Linked DNA regions of Methylomonas sp. 11b. The protein of the gene in region 2 interacts with the protein of the main gene of each other region in a pairwise test. Links are inferred from orthologs where the notes say so. Each region holds a gene or a part of one and is shown on either strand. Other genes may lie near its edges.

Region 1 (6,285 bases), 830 kb from region 2 along the record:
GCGCATTGCCGTGTTTTTGAGCCTTAAAACATAGCCTATTGTAAGGCTAACATGTGTGCGAACCTTGTGCACTAGTGTACAAAAAAGCGCGTTTTTACGCGTTAATATAACTATATCAATAGTTAAGAAAGCTTGGCATACTTGCTTATGCTTGATGGCGAACAGCCAAATATAGCAGCTAGATCTCTTGTTGTGTAGTTTTGCTTTCTAAGTTCTTTAACTTTTTCCCAGTCAATATTTGGCTCACCTAAAGCTTCAATTTGAATTGAAATCATATTCCTTAGTCTTTGGTTTTCTTCATTATTAGAATTTATTTTATGTAATAATGAAATTTGTTTTGAAAGCTCGGTTAATGCACCTGTTAAAGTGTTCTTTATGATTGCTCTAAAGTTATATATATGGTTTTCTTTTAGGCTTTTAATTAAATATGTTTCTTCATATGACTTTAATACTTCTTTAAATACCTTGCCTATTTTTTTTCGTGCTACAGTCTTTTTCCATAACATACCTTTCTTTTTCTCATCTGAATAAGATTTTAGAGCTTTTCTTCCTGAAACACCTGTTTCTAAAACAATTTTTATTAACATTTCTAAGTCTTTACGGGTTGCTATGTGTGTTTTTAAGCCACAGTCTTTAAGCATATTATAATGCCTATCATTGCGCTCGCTATCCTCTTTTCTCCTACCTGAAAATGTATTTGCATTTTCCGCTGCTATTATTTTTTTACATTCAACTTGCTTTAAAATAAATATTAAGGCACTAATGACATTCAAATTATTTTCCATATTTTCACCAAGATATTTTCATAAAAAATAAGCACGATTTCAGGCAAAAAAAAGCCCGTATACACTAATGGCTACGGGCTTTTTAATATAAATAAAATGCTTTTAAATATATAAATATTATTAATTATTTTTATATTTAGTATTTATAGATGTGAAAATACTTTTTTTAAAAAAATCGGGAATAAAAAGCGTTCTATGTCTTAAGTTATACACTTACTTTTTATTTACCTGGAGTACCTTTCTATCTTATGCGGAAAAAACAGGCTTGAAGTAGTTAGTTCGTCGTGGCACACTCTTGGCACAGAGGGAAGGAACAACATATAGTCTCTTCCTGCTGGTGAATGGCTTTAAAACTGGCTTTCTAGTTGGTTGAAAAGAAATTCTTGTAGCTTCAGGTGCTAGTAGGGGTAACCCTGTGGAGGTTCAAGTCCTCTCCTCGGCACCATTTTTATTTTCTTCTTGCAAAAAAGCAGCAAGATGGAGATTAAAAATCCTTGTAGACTTTCTCATAGCTACAAACTCTGTAGCATTAAATTATAAGTTCAATAGTTATTTAAAATAATTGTGGGTTTATAAGCCAGCTAAAATATATCTCACCTTATCGAGATGAGATTCTAACTCTCAAAATTTCCTCCGAATAGTCTCGAGCCTATTCCCACATCAAATTCATCATACAACTACCTGCCAGAAACGCAGGTAAAAAGTTTATAGGGCTAACGCAGCATAGCTATCGTTATCGTCAACTGCCGCTGAAACGCGCGCAATTAACTCCAAATTGCTATTGTGCTCCATCATACCTCCTATAGCCAAGGTAACAATCATCGCTTCGAACGGATATACCAAATGAGCGCGATATCGTTGGCAATACGTCTCTTCATCCAAGCCGCCAATCCCGTGACTAGCTAACGACGTCAAATATAGCTTTAGCAATTGTTTTTCATGAGCGCGCCGGGACTCCGGCTTCAGCGATGTCGCTAAAAAATAAGCAAGATCACTAACACCCTCCCCCATCCGTACCAATTGCCAATCCAGAAAGCCCGGCTCAGAGTGATTCCAAAATAGATTGCCTGGATGGCAGTCATGATGCACCAGGGTCTGCACGCCGGCTGCCAAGATCCTGGTGATTCGCCGCCGATCCGCAGCATAGTGCAGTGCGGATCGATGTAATTGGCTGGGCACCAAGCGCCCTGCGCGCTCAAGGCCACGCTTCATCAACGGCACAGCCAGTAAGGTACCCATATGATTTTCGACATTGTGACTAAAACCGTTTAACCAGCGATGCGTTTTCAGCAGCCTGGCATTACCCCAATAGTGAGCATGAAAACCGGCTAACTTTTCGACCACCCGCTGAGCTTGCTCCAAAGACAGAGCGTCGGCGGCAAGCCCGGGCCTAAAACCCAGCTCGTCCAGGTCCGTCATTACCAATGTAGTACCGCGTCCTAACTGACTCTCAGCCGCTAATATTTGCGGCAAATTCACCGGCACACCCTGAGAAAGCGAATTATAAAAATGAACTTCCTTATGCAATAAAAGCGGTATAGTGGTAATCGCTCTGGACTTAATTGCCAGCGACGGCGTTTTTACAAACCATCGACTTGGAACGACGCCGATGGCGTCATGATTTACCGTAAGCCGCAAGCGCGTCGATGTGCCAATATTGACGGATTGAATATCTACTGCACTGACTTTGGCACTGGTTGCGTATCGGTTAACAATACGTTGCGCCCATTGTCGGGATAATTGATCCGGGTGATGCACGACAATATGGTTTCTAAAACGGTTCAACATCGGATTAAGCCAGTCTCAAATATTTGATAAATCGAAATATTAGCAGCCGTATTCATTCAATTTAATTTCATCGATCAAACAGTAATTAACTAATTATCAAAATCCTGTGTATTCCCATAGTTTTTCAAGCAATAAAAAGCCCGCCAAGTCAAGTAACTTGCGGGCTATGCAATATTCAATCTCAAAAAACTTGGTCGGGACGGCGGGATTCGAACCCACGACCCCTTGTCCCCCAGACAAGTGCGCTACCAGGCTGCGCTACGCCCCGAAGTTTATCGTTATATCAATGCCCATCCAGCAGAGCGGGCTAGTAATAATATCACATTATTCGAGAAAGGCTATTTCAGTAGCTCCAAAATATCTTCCAACTCGCCTATCATTTGATGAATAAGTTGCTTGGTGCGAAGACTATCTTCCTTGGCGCTGCCACTCGCCAGATGAGCACGCGCTCCACCTATCGTGTAACCTTGCTCGTATAACAAAGCGCGAATTTGTCGAATCAACAACACATCGTGACGCTGGTAATAGCGACGGTTACCTCGGCGCTTCACCGGACTCAGTTCGGTAAACTCCTGCTCCCAATAACGCAATACGTGGGGTTTTACCGCACAGAGGTCGCTAACTTCGCCAATCGTAAAATATCGCTTGGCCGGAATAACCGGTAATTCGTTGTTATTACTGGGTTCCAGCATACGCTTCTACTCGAGCTTTCAATTTTTGCCCTGTTCTAAAAGTCACCACACGTCTTGGAGTGATAGGAATTTCTTCGCCCGTTTTCGGATTTCTGCCCGGACGACCGCTTTTATCGCGCAATTCGAACTTACCGAACCCGGAAATTTTTACTTGCTCACCGCTCTCCAGACTTTTTTTAATTTCGTCAAAAAACAACTCTACGATTTCTTTAGCTTCGCGTTTGTTTAAACCGAGGTCTTCAAACAATTTCTCTGCAATATCTGCTTTGGTTAATGCCACAATCACTCCCTCAATTTTGCATTCAGTTTAGCCGCTAAAGTGTCCAGCACTTTGCGAAATATAGCATCAATTTCTGTGTCGGTAAGCGTTTGTGTAAAATCCTGCAAGACTAAAGCTAACGCGACACTCTTATAACCTTCGGCTACGCCAGGTCCGCGATAAATATCGAAGATCGATATTTCGCGTATCGCCGTCTCGCGACATTCTTGAATAACCCTGGTAATTGCGGTAGCCGATACGGCCTCCTCCACTAACAAAGCCATATCGCGGCGTACCGAAGGAAATTTAGATAGCGCTCTGAATTTCGGAACCTTCCGTTTCAATACGGCTTCCTGCTCCAGCTCGAACAAGTATACCGGGCTATCGAAACCTAATTGTTTTTCCAGCGTCGGATGCAGCATACCTAATAAGCCTATTGCTTCGCCGCTTGAATTTTTGATTTGCGCGGTTTGACCGGGATGTAATGCTGGATGTTGATAGACAACAAACTCCGCTGTAATACCCGTTAAACCGAATAACGCTTCGACATCGGCTTTCAGATCGAAGAAATCCAGCTTTCTGGCTTTTTCGCCCCATTGCTCGGCGTTAACCGTCCCCAAGGCCACACCGGATAACATTTTCCGTTGCTGAATGTGCCCGTCTTCATAGAAAAACCGCAACCCGGCTTCAAAAAGGCGCACACGACTCTGTTGACGATTCGTGTTGTACAAAGCCGCATTCAATAGACCGCACCACAGCGTAGTGCGCATGACAGCCAGCTCGGAGGATATAGGGTTTTGAATCCGGATAAATTCTTCGCCAGGCGCGACGGCATTTTGCATCGCTTCATCAACAAAGCTGTAGGTAATCGCTTCCTGATAACCGCGATCTACCAAGCAATCCTGCAATCTCGCCAATGGCAACTGTGCCTCAGGTGCTTTGCCAAGCTCAGAGCGCATCAACAAACTACTGCTAGGTAGATTGTTATATCCATAGATTCTGCCGATTTCTTCCAGCAAATCTTCTTCGATGGCAATATCGAAACGAAAGCCTGGCGGGGTAATTTCCCAACCGTTTTCGACTACTTGAACCTGCATACCCAATCCTTCAAATAGCGCATGCACTTCATCGTCGCCGAACTGGATACCCAATACTTTGGCGATACGCTGACTACGCAATTTGACTGGCTCTCTGGGTGGCAGCGCCGCAACAGCAGTAATTTCCTGAACTGGCCCCGGGCTGCCGCCTGCAATCTCGATGATCAGTTGTGTCGCGCGTTCTATGGCACGGCGCTGCAAATTAAAATCCACACCCCTTTCAAAGCGATGTGAGGAATCAGTGTGCAAACCAAATTGACGAGCCTTGCCGGCTACATTAATCGGTGTAAAAAACGCGCATTCCAGAAATATGTCCCGAGTCTCACCAAATACCGCACTATCCTTGCCACCCATCACCCCAGCCAAAGCCAAGGCTTGTTTTTGATCGGCAATGACTAAGGCGTCACCATCCAATTCTATGGTTTGGTCGTTCAGTAAAGCCAAGGACTCGCCGGCCCGGCTGCGTCTAACCACGATAGGTGCGCTCAGTTTATCGGCATCGAAAGCATGTAGCGGTTGACCCAGTTCAATCAAGACGTAGTTGGTAACATCAACAACCGGACTTAAACTTCTAATACCACAGCGGCGCAGACGCTCCTGCATCCACATTGGCGTGACCGCAGCGGGATTGATATTTTTGATCAAACGCCCGAGATAAACCGGACACGCTTCTGTCGCTTCAACCTTAACTTCCAAGGTTTGTTGGTGCTGCGGCTCGATAACAGCAAACGCCGTTGCCTGGAACGGCAGATTGTTTAGCACCGCCACTTCCCTGGCAACGCCTTCGACGCTCAAGCAATCGGCACGGTTAGGTGTTAAGCCCAACTCGATCACGTTATCATTCAGCGTCAAATAGTCGCGAATATCGACACCGACCGGTGCATCAGCCGGTAATTCCATCAAACCATCGGAACTGACCGCTAAGCCTAATTCTTTTTCCGAACACAACATACCGAACGACAATTCGCCGCGCAGCTTGGATTCTTTTATTCTGAAATCGCCGGGCAACACCGCACCGATCAATGCTGCCGGAATTTTCAAACCGGGCCTGACATTGCTGGCACCACAAACGATTTGCAGGGGTTCAGCTTGGTCGACATTGACCTGACAAACCCTAAGTTTATCGGCGTTTGGATGTTGAATAGTGGAAAGTACTTCGCCGACCACCACCCCGGAAAATTCAGCTGCCACCGGCGTCACGGCATCGACTTCTAGACCGGCCATGGTCAATTGCACGACTAATTCGGCAGTGGCGACAGGCGGATTGACTAGTTCTCTTAACCAGGCTTCACTGACTTGCATGATTATTTTCCACCGTTACCTAAACTGTTGTAAAAATTTCAAATCGTTTTCGAAAAACATCCGCAGGTCGTTGATGCCGTATTTCATCATCGCCAGACGTTCGACACCGGTTCCGAAGGCAAAGCCCGAATAAACTTGGTTATCGATACCGACCGATTTGAATACTTCCGGGTGAATCATGCCGCAACCGCCGACCTCCAGCCAGCCCGTTTGTTTACAGACGCGACAACCTTTGCCGTCGCACATGACGCAGGACACATCGAATTCGGCAGACGGCTCTGTGAACGGAAAATAGGAAGGCCGAAAGCGCACGTTGACTTCTTTTTCGAAGAAGGCGCGCAGAAACTCAAAAATGACGCCCT
Region 2 (6,655 bases):
GCTTGGTTGCGTTTGTCCAGTTGGTGGTTTTGCCAAAGATTCCAGCCGCTCACCAATACTATTGCGGTGACAACACCGGCGATCAATGAAGTCTGATTGGCTTCCCACCATTTTTTCAACTGTTCCAGCTGTTCTTCTTCGGTATCGTAAATTGCCACGGTAGTTCTCTTCTATTCTCAGGTTACAAGGGATTATTGGCTGTGCCAGTCTTGCAGGGTTTGCAGGAGTTGGTCGTGATTGTGCGTGCTTTGTTCAGCGTCGATACGCAAGGGTTTCAAGGCCACTTCGCCGCGTTGGGCTTCGTCGTCGCCGATGATGATGGCGTACTCTGCACCTGATTTATCGGCTTTTTTAAACTGACTCTTGAAGCTGCCGCCGCCGCAATTGACTTGCAGTTTTAAGCCGGGAATCGCATCGCGGATGCGCTCTGCCAAGCGCATGCCGGCCACTTCGGCACTGGTGCCGACGCGTATCATGTAAACATCCGTGGTACGTTCGACCGGTACGTTATCCAGCAACTCGAGCAGGGCCAGGATGCGCTCCATGCCCATCGCAAAGCCGATGGCATGGTTGGCTTTGCCGCCCAATTGTTCGATCAGGCCGTCGTAGCGGCCGCCGGCGCAGATGGTGCCTTGCGAACCCAAGTGCTCGGTGACCCATTCGAATACGGTCTTGCCGTAATAATCCAGGCCGCGCACCAAGCGGGTATTCAACTGGTAGGCGATGCCCAGGTCGTCCAGCGTGGCTTTCAGGCTATTGAAATGCGCCAGGCTTTCTTCGCCCAGGTGCTCAAGCAACACCGGAGCCTGTTGCAGCATGGCCTGCATGTCGGGGTTTTTACTATCCAGAATGCGTAGCGGATTGGTTTCCAGGCGGCGCAAGCTGTCTTCGTCCAAAACCGCCAGATGTTGTTGGAAATAGTCGACCAGTTTGCCGCGGTAGGTCAGACGTTCTTCGCTGGTACCCAGGGAATTGATTTGCAGTTCGACTTTATCGCGAATCCCCAATTGCTTCCACAGCCGGTCGGTTAGGGCGATGATTTCCGCGTCGATATCCGGGCCCGGCATGCCATAGGTTTCCACGCCCAGTTGGTAGAACTGCCGGTAACGGCCTTTCTGCGGGCGCTCGTGACGGAACATCGGTCCGTAATACCACAAGCGGTGGCTCTGATTGTGCAATAAACCGTGTTCCAGACAGGCGCGCAAACAGCCGGCGGTGCCTTCAGGACGCAGGGTCAACGAATCTCCATTGCGGTCGTCGAAGGTATACATTTCTTTTTCGACGATGTCGGTGACTTCGCCGATCGAGCGTTTGAAAAGCTCGGTTTTTTCGACGATGGGCAGCCGGATTTCCTGATAGCCGTATGCGCCCAGTACTTGTCTGGCCTGGCCTTCCAGCCACTGCCAATAAGGCGATTGCTCGGGAAGGATGTCGTGCATGCCGCGGATGGCTTGGATAGCCTGTTGTTGTTTTGCCATGATCTTGTTTGCTGCCGGATTATTTGCTGATCGCGGTTTTTACTTGTTGAGCCTCTTTGGAAGCCGGAAATGAGCTAATCAATTGCTCGCGGTATTCTTCGGATACTTTGCTGTTGCCCAGCGCCCGTTCGGTTTGAAACGCTATCCACAGCGTTTCCGGGGTATGTTTGGCGACACCCAGGTAGCGTTCCAGAAAAGCACGGGCCGACATAAACTGGCCATTCTGATAGCTGATGCGTTGCATCTCCTGCAAGGCCGGCGAATAGTCCGGTTGAGATTGCAGTGCTTGACGAAAATACTCTTCGGCGTGCTGCATGTCGTTTTGTTTTGCATGGCAAACGCCCAAATTGGTCAGCGCGAACCAGGGCCGGCTGTTCATCGGCGAGGCCATGGATTCTTGCAGCAGGGCGATGCCTTTGTCGAATTTGCCTTGCTCGCACAAAAAACGCCCGTAGTTGTTCTTGATGCTGAAGTTGTCCGAGTCTTTACTCAAGGCTGTTTGATAGCTCTCGCTGGCCGCTTCGGTTTGTTTGATACGCTCGTAGAATACCGCCAGCGCGTTATGGGTTTCCGGGTTGCTGGAATCCAGTCGCACTGCGGTTTCCAGCTTTTCCTTGGCGACTTCGAGCATGCCCATATCCAGATAGCGGGCGCCCATCTGTAAATTGAGCTTGGCTTTTTCGGCATTGCTCATCGTGTCGCGGGTCTCCGGCAGTAAGCCGCAGGCACCCAGCAATAAACCGATCAGCACTAATCCGCGCGCTGTTCGCCTATTGGCCATGCGAAAGTCCTTGCGCTTGCAGCTTTAAATGTCTGCGGCTCTTATCTTGTACTTGACCGACCAATTGCCCGCAAGCTGCGTCTATGTCTTCGCCGCGGGTCTTGCGGACGGTGGTGACGATGCCGGCATTATGCAGAATATCGCGAAACTTCAGGATAGCGGCGTTACTGGAGCAGCGATAGTGCGATTGCGGAAACGGATTGAAAGGAATCAAATTCAGTTTGGACGGCACGGTTTTCAATAATTTGACCAGGGTGCGTGCATCTTCGGGGCTGTCGTTGATGCCGTCCAGCATCACGTATTCAAACGTAATGTGTTTGCGCGGACCTGTTTTGGCGTATTCGCGGCAGGCCTCCATCAATTCTTTCAGCGGATATTTGACGTTGATCGGCACTAGTTGGTCGCGTAATGCGTCATGCGGAGCATGTAACGATACGGCGACGCTGACATCACAGACTTCGTTCAGGCGTTTCATCGCCGGCACAATACCGGAGGTGCTGATGGTGACGCGGCGTTTGGACAGGCCATAGCAAAAGTCGTCCATCATTAAATTCATCGCTGCCACGACATTGTCGAAGTTCAGCAGAGGCTCGCCCATGCCCATCATCACCACATTGGTGATGCGGCGTTCCGGCCCCAGTCTTTGTTGCGCCAGATAGAGCTGGCCGATGATTTCGGCGGTGGACAGGTTGCGGTTGAAGCCTTGTTTGGCGGTCGAGCAAAAGGTGCAGGCCAGTGCGCAGCCCACTTGTGAGGACACGCACAGGGTGGCGCGGCGTTCTTCGGGGATGTAAACGGTTTCCACCCGATTGCCGCAGTGCATCTGTACCGCCCATTTGCAGGTGCCATCGGACGCCAATTGTTCGGCAACGATTTCCGGGACTTTGATCTGGCAGTGTTCTTTTAAATGACTGCGCAGCGATTTGCTCAGGTTGGTCATCTCGTCGAAATCGGAGATGCCTTCCTGATAAATCCATTTCAGCACCTGAGTGGCGCGAAACGGCTTTTCGCCGAGCTCGACAAAAAAGGCTTGCAAGCCTTTTCTGTCGAAATCCAGCAGATTAATCAATGCTGGCTTAGCGGATACGGTCGCAGAGTTCATCAGCAGAGAAGAAGTAAGCGATTTCTCTCGCAGCAGATTCCGGTGCATCGGAACCGTGTACGGCGTTTTCGTCGATGCTGACCGCGAAGTCGGCGCGAATGGTGCCGGGAGCGGCTTCTTTAGGATTGGTGGCGCCCATCAATTCACGGTTTTTCAGAACCGCATTTTCGCCTTCCAATACTTGCACAACGACCGGGCCGGAGGTCATGAAGCTGACCAAGTCTTTGAAAAAGCCGCGTTCTTTATGCTCGGCATAAAAGCCTTCGGCTTGCTCTTGGCTCAGTTGCAGCATTTTGGATGCGACGATGCGCAGGCCGTTTTTTTCGAAGCGGCTGACAATTTCCCCAATCACATTTTTAGCGACTGCATCAGGCTTGATGATTGAGAAAGTACGTTCGATTGCCATTGTGTAACTCCAGTGAGGATAGTGATTGAAAAATTAATTACGCATTATATCTTGTCAGGCAGGGTGTTGAGAAACGCCCTGCCGAATAGTGCTTTTCCGAAACGGCTGAATAGGCCCGGTTTGTGCTGCGCCGAGCCTCAATTTTTTGGCTAGATGGAAATTTTATCGGTGCGATGATCGTTGCCGTAGAACCAGTTGACCAACATCCGGGTGCCGGTAACCGCAGTAAATACCGAAGTGGCAATCCCAATCATCAGGACCAGCGCGAAACCCTTAACCGGGCCCGTGCCAAAGCCGAACAATAATACTGCGACGATGAAGTGAGTCACGTTGGAGTCGAGAATGGTCGCAAACGCTTTTTCGTAACCGACGTAAATACTGGCCTGCCGGCTCAAGCCATTACGCAGTTCCTCGCGGATCCGTTCGTTGATCAGCACGTTGGCGTCCACTGCCATACCCACAGTCAAGACGATACCGGCCATGCCTGGCAAGGTCAGGGTGGCTTGCAAAACGGACATGATGGAGATCAGCAGTACGACATTGAACAACAAAGCAAAGTTGGCGATCAAACCGAACGCGCGGTAATAAGCGACCATGAAAAACACGACCAGCAGGAAGCCGGCGGTAATCGACATCATGCCTTGATCGATATTTTCCTGACCTAAGCTGGGGCCGACTGTGCGTTCTTCGACGATTTCAACCGGAGCGGCCAAGGCGCCGGCTCTGAGTAATAAGGCCAAGGTGCGGGCTTCTTCAGGGCTATCCAGGCCGGTGGTTTGGAAGCGTTTGCTGAAACTGTCGCGGATGGTGGCGACGCTGATGACTTTTTCGACTTTTTCCTTATGTTGGACTTTCTCGCCGTTAACGACCCGGGTTTCGGATTTGTATTCGATGAACACCACCGCCATCGGCTTGCCGATATTTTCCTGGGTCATCTTGCCCATCTTCTTGGCGCCGACGCCATCCAGCGTGATGAATACGGCAGGTGAACCGTCTTGATCCAAGCCCGATGACGCATCGGTGATCTGGTCGCCAGTCACGATAACCGAACGTTTCAACAGCACCGGAGCGCCGTTTTTGTCTTTATACAAACGGCTGCCGATAGGTTCGTGACCGCCCAGGGCCGACTGCACATCATGCTCCACGTCCACTAAACGGTATTCCAGTGTTGCTGTGGTGCCTAACAATTCTTTCGCGCGGGTAGTGTCTTGTACGCCGGGTAATTGCACGACGATGCGGCTGTCGCCTTGTTGCTGAATGATAGGCTCGGCTACGCCCAGTTCGTTCACCCGGTTACGCAGCGTGGTAATGTTTTGGCCCAGCGCCGCCTTCTTGATTTCACGCAGGTTGCGTTCGGGAATGTTTAACGTAAATTCATTCGGACCGCTTTCCACTAGATCGAGGGTGCGGAAGTCTTTGTTGAGTACTTCCGTGGCGGCAACTCTGGATTCTTCGTTAGGCAGCACGACTTTGATGCCGCCAGCTTCCTTCGAAACTGATTGATACCGAACTTTTGCATCGCGGAAGGCCGAGCGAATATCGTTGGTATAGCGCTCTTCCGCTTGTTTCAGCGCGCTGTCCATATCCACTTCCAACAGGAAATGCACGCCGCCGCGTAAGTCCAAGCCAAGATGCATAGGGTTTGCACCGAAAGCGCGCAGCCAAGCAGGGGTGGCAGGCGCTAAATTTAAGGCGACTGTCGCTTTGCCGGACATTTGTTCGCGCAATATGTCCGCCGCTTTCATTTGTTCGTCGGTATTGTTGAAGCGCGCCAGAATTTTGCCGTCGGCAAATTCGAAGCTTTTCAGCGTAAAACCAGCGTTTTTGATGCTGGCGGCGACTGCGTCAGCCTGAGACTGCTGCAATGGCGTCGGGCTAGACGAAGCCAATTGCACTGCCGGGTCGTTGCCATAAAGATTGGGCAACGCGTAAATCGTACCAACCAACAGCACGAAAATTACTAGGATGTTTTTCCAGACAGGGAAATGATTTTGCATGGTTATTCCATTAAAAGCAGTGACAGCCAGGCTGTTGCGAATAAAAGCGGGGGATATCGCAGGGTTAAAGCAAACTTATTCTTTGGTTCTTTTGCTGTTCAAGGTTTTGTAAGTACCTTTTGGCATCATGTTGGCGATGGCATGGCGCTGTACCTGAATAAAGCTGTTATCGGATACTTCCAGTTTGACGAAGTTGTCGTCCAGTTCGGCCACTTTACCTAGAATGCCGCCGGTGGTGACCACTTCCGCGCCTTTACCCAACGCAGCCAGCATTTGTTTTTGTTCCTTGTTGCGCTTGGATTGTGGGCGGATGAACAGGAAATAGAAAAATATCAGAATGCCCAACGGGAACAGCATGCCTTCAAAACCGGGTTGTACGGCGGTGGGCGCTGTTTGGGCCAGCGCATCAGAAATCAAGAAACTCATGGTAATCCTCTTATTGTTATCGTCGTTTTAATGGTCCGGCCGGGCGGACAGGCGCGCATTATGCCACACTAGCAGTGCTTATCACATTACGCAGTCGATTTGCCCGGTTTATGCTAGCGTCCGGCCGATGGCTTCGCCCAGTTGTACCGCTTTGCCGGCGGTCAAGTCTTCATTCCAGGCGGTTTTTTCTTTACCGAACAAGACGATAATGGTTGAGCCCATATTGAACCTGCCCATTTCCACGCCTTTTTCAAGCGTCGGCGCGTCTTCTTGATAACGCCAAGTTCTGGGTGCGCTGATGCTAGGTGGCGTTACTACACCGTGCCAGACGGTTTCGACGCTGGACACGAAAATCGCGCCCACCAGAATCAAAGCCATTGGTCCGGCGTCAGTGTCAAAAATACAGGCTACACGTTCGTTGCGCGCGAACAGATTCGGTACGGCGCCAACTGTGGTGTTATTCAC

Evidence for each region.
Region 1: the proteins of secD (region 2) and pheT interact in binary tests that used the Escherichia coli proteins (3 or more experiments, as listed by UniProt). The link is inferred for Methylomonas sp. 11b from one-to-one orthologs.

The regions. Positions count from the first base shown.
Region 1 is NZ_KI911557.1:5,405,627-5,411,911, reverse strand. What follows is about bases 3,236-6,285. They hold pheT (phenylalanine--tRNA ligase subunit beta), read right to left. Parts: upstream 5,924-6,285; coding sequence 3,548-5,923; downstream 3,236-3,547. Other genes in these bases: pheS (phenylalanine--tRNA ligase subunit alpha), read right to left, coding at 5,939-6,285; ihfA (integration host factor subunit alpha), read right to left, coding at 3,249-3,545; METH11B_RS0125835 (MerR family transcriptional regulator), read right to left, coding at 3,236-3,265. Outside these bases: METH11B_RS0125850 (hypothetical protein), read right to left, coding at 123-785; METH11B_RS0125845 (phosphotransferase), read right to left, coding at 1,491-2,573; more of METH11B_RS0125835, read right to left, coding at 2,912-3,235.
Region 2 is NZ_KI911557.1:4,573,870-4,580,524, forward strand. Bases 3,341-6,287 are described here. They hold secD (protein translocase subunit SecD), read right to left. Parts: upstream 5,765-6,287; coding sequence 3,917-5,764; downstream 3,341-3,916. Other genes in these bases: METH11B_RS0122040 (bifunctional tRNA (adenosine(37)-C2)-methyltransferase TrmG/ribosomal RNA large subunit methyltransferase RlmN), read right to left, coding at 3,341-3,361; ndk (nucleoside-diphosphate kinase), read right to left, coding at 3,341-3,767; yajC (preprotein translocase subunit YajC), read right to left, coding at 5,840-6,190. Also shown: METH11B_RS0122025 (YfgM family protein), read right to left, coding at 1-158; hisS (histidine--tRNA ligase), read right to left, coding at 192-1,478; type IV pilus biogenesis/stability protein PilW, read right to left, coding at 1,498-2,259; more of METH11B_RS0122040, read right to left, coding at 2,249-3,340; more of ndk, read right to left, coding at 3,336-3,340; asd (archaetidylserine decarboxylase), read right to left, coding at 6,299-6,655. UniProt on the Escherichia coli protein: Part of the Sec protein translocase complex. Interacts with the SecYEG preprotein conducting channel. SecDF uses the proton motive force (PMF) to complete protein translocation after the ATP-dependent function of SecA.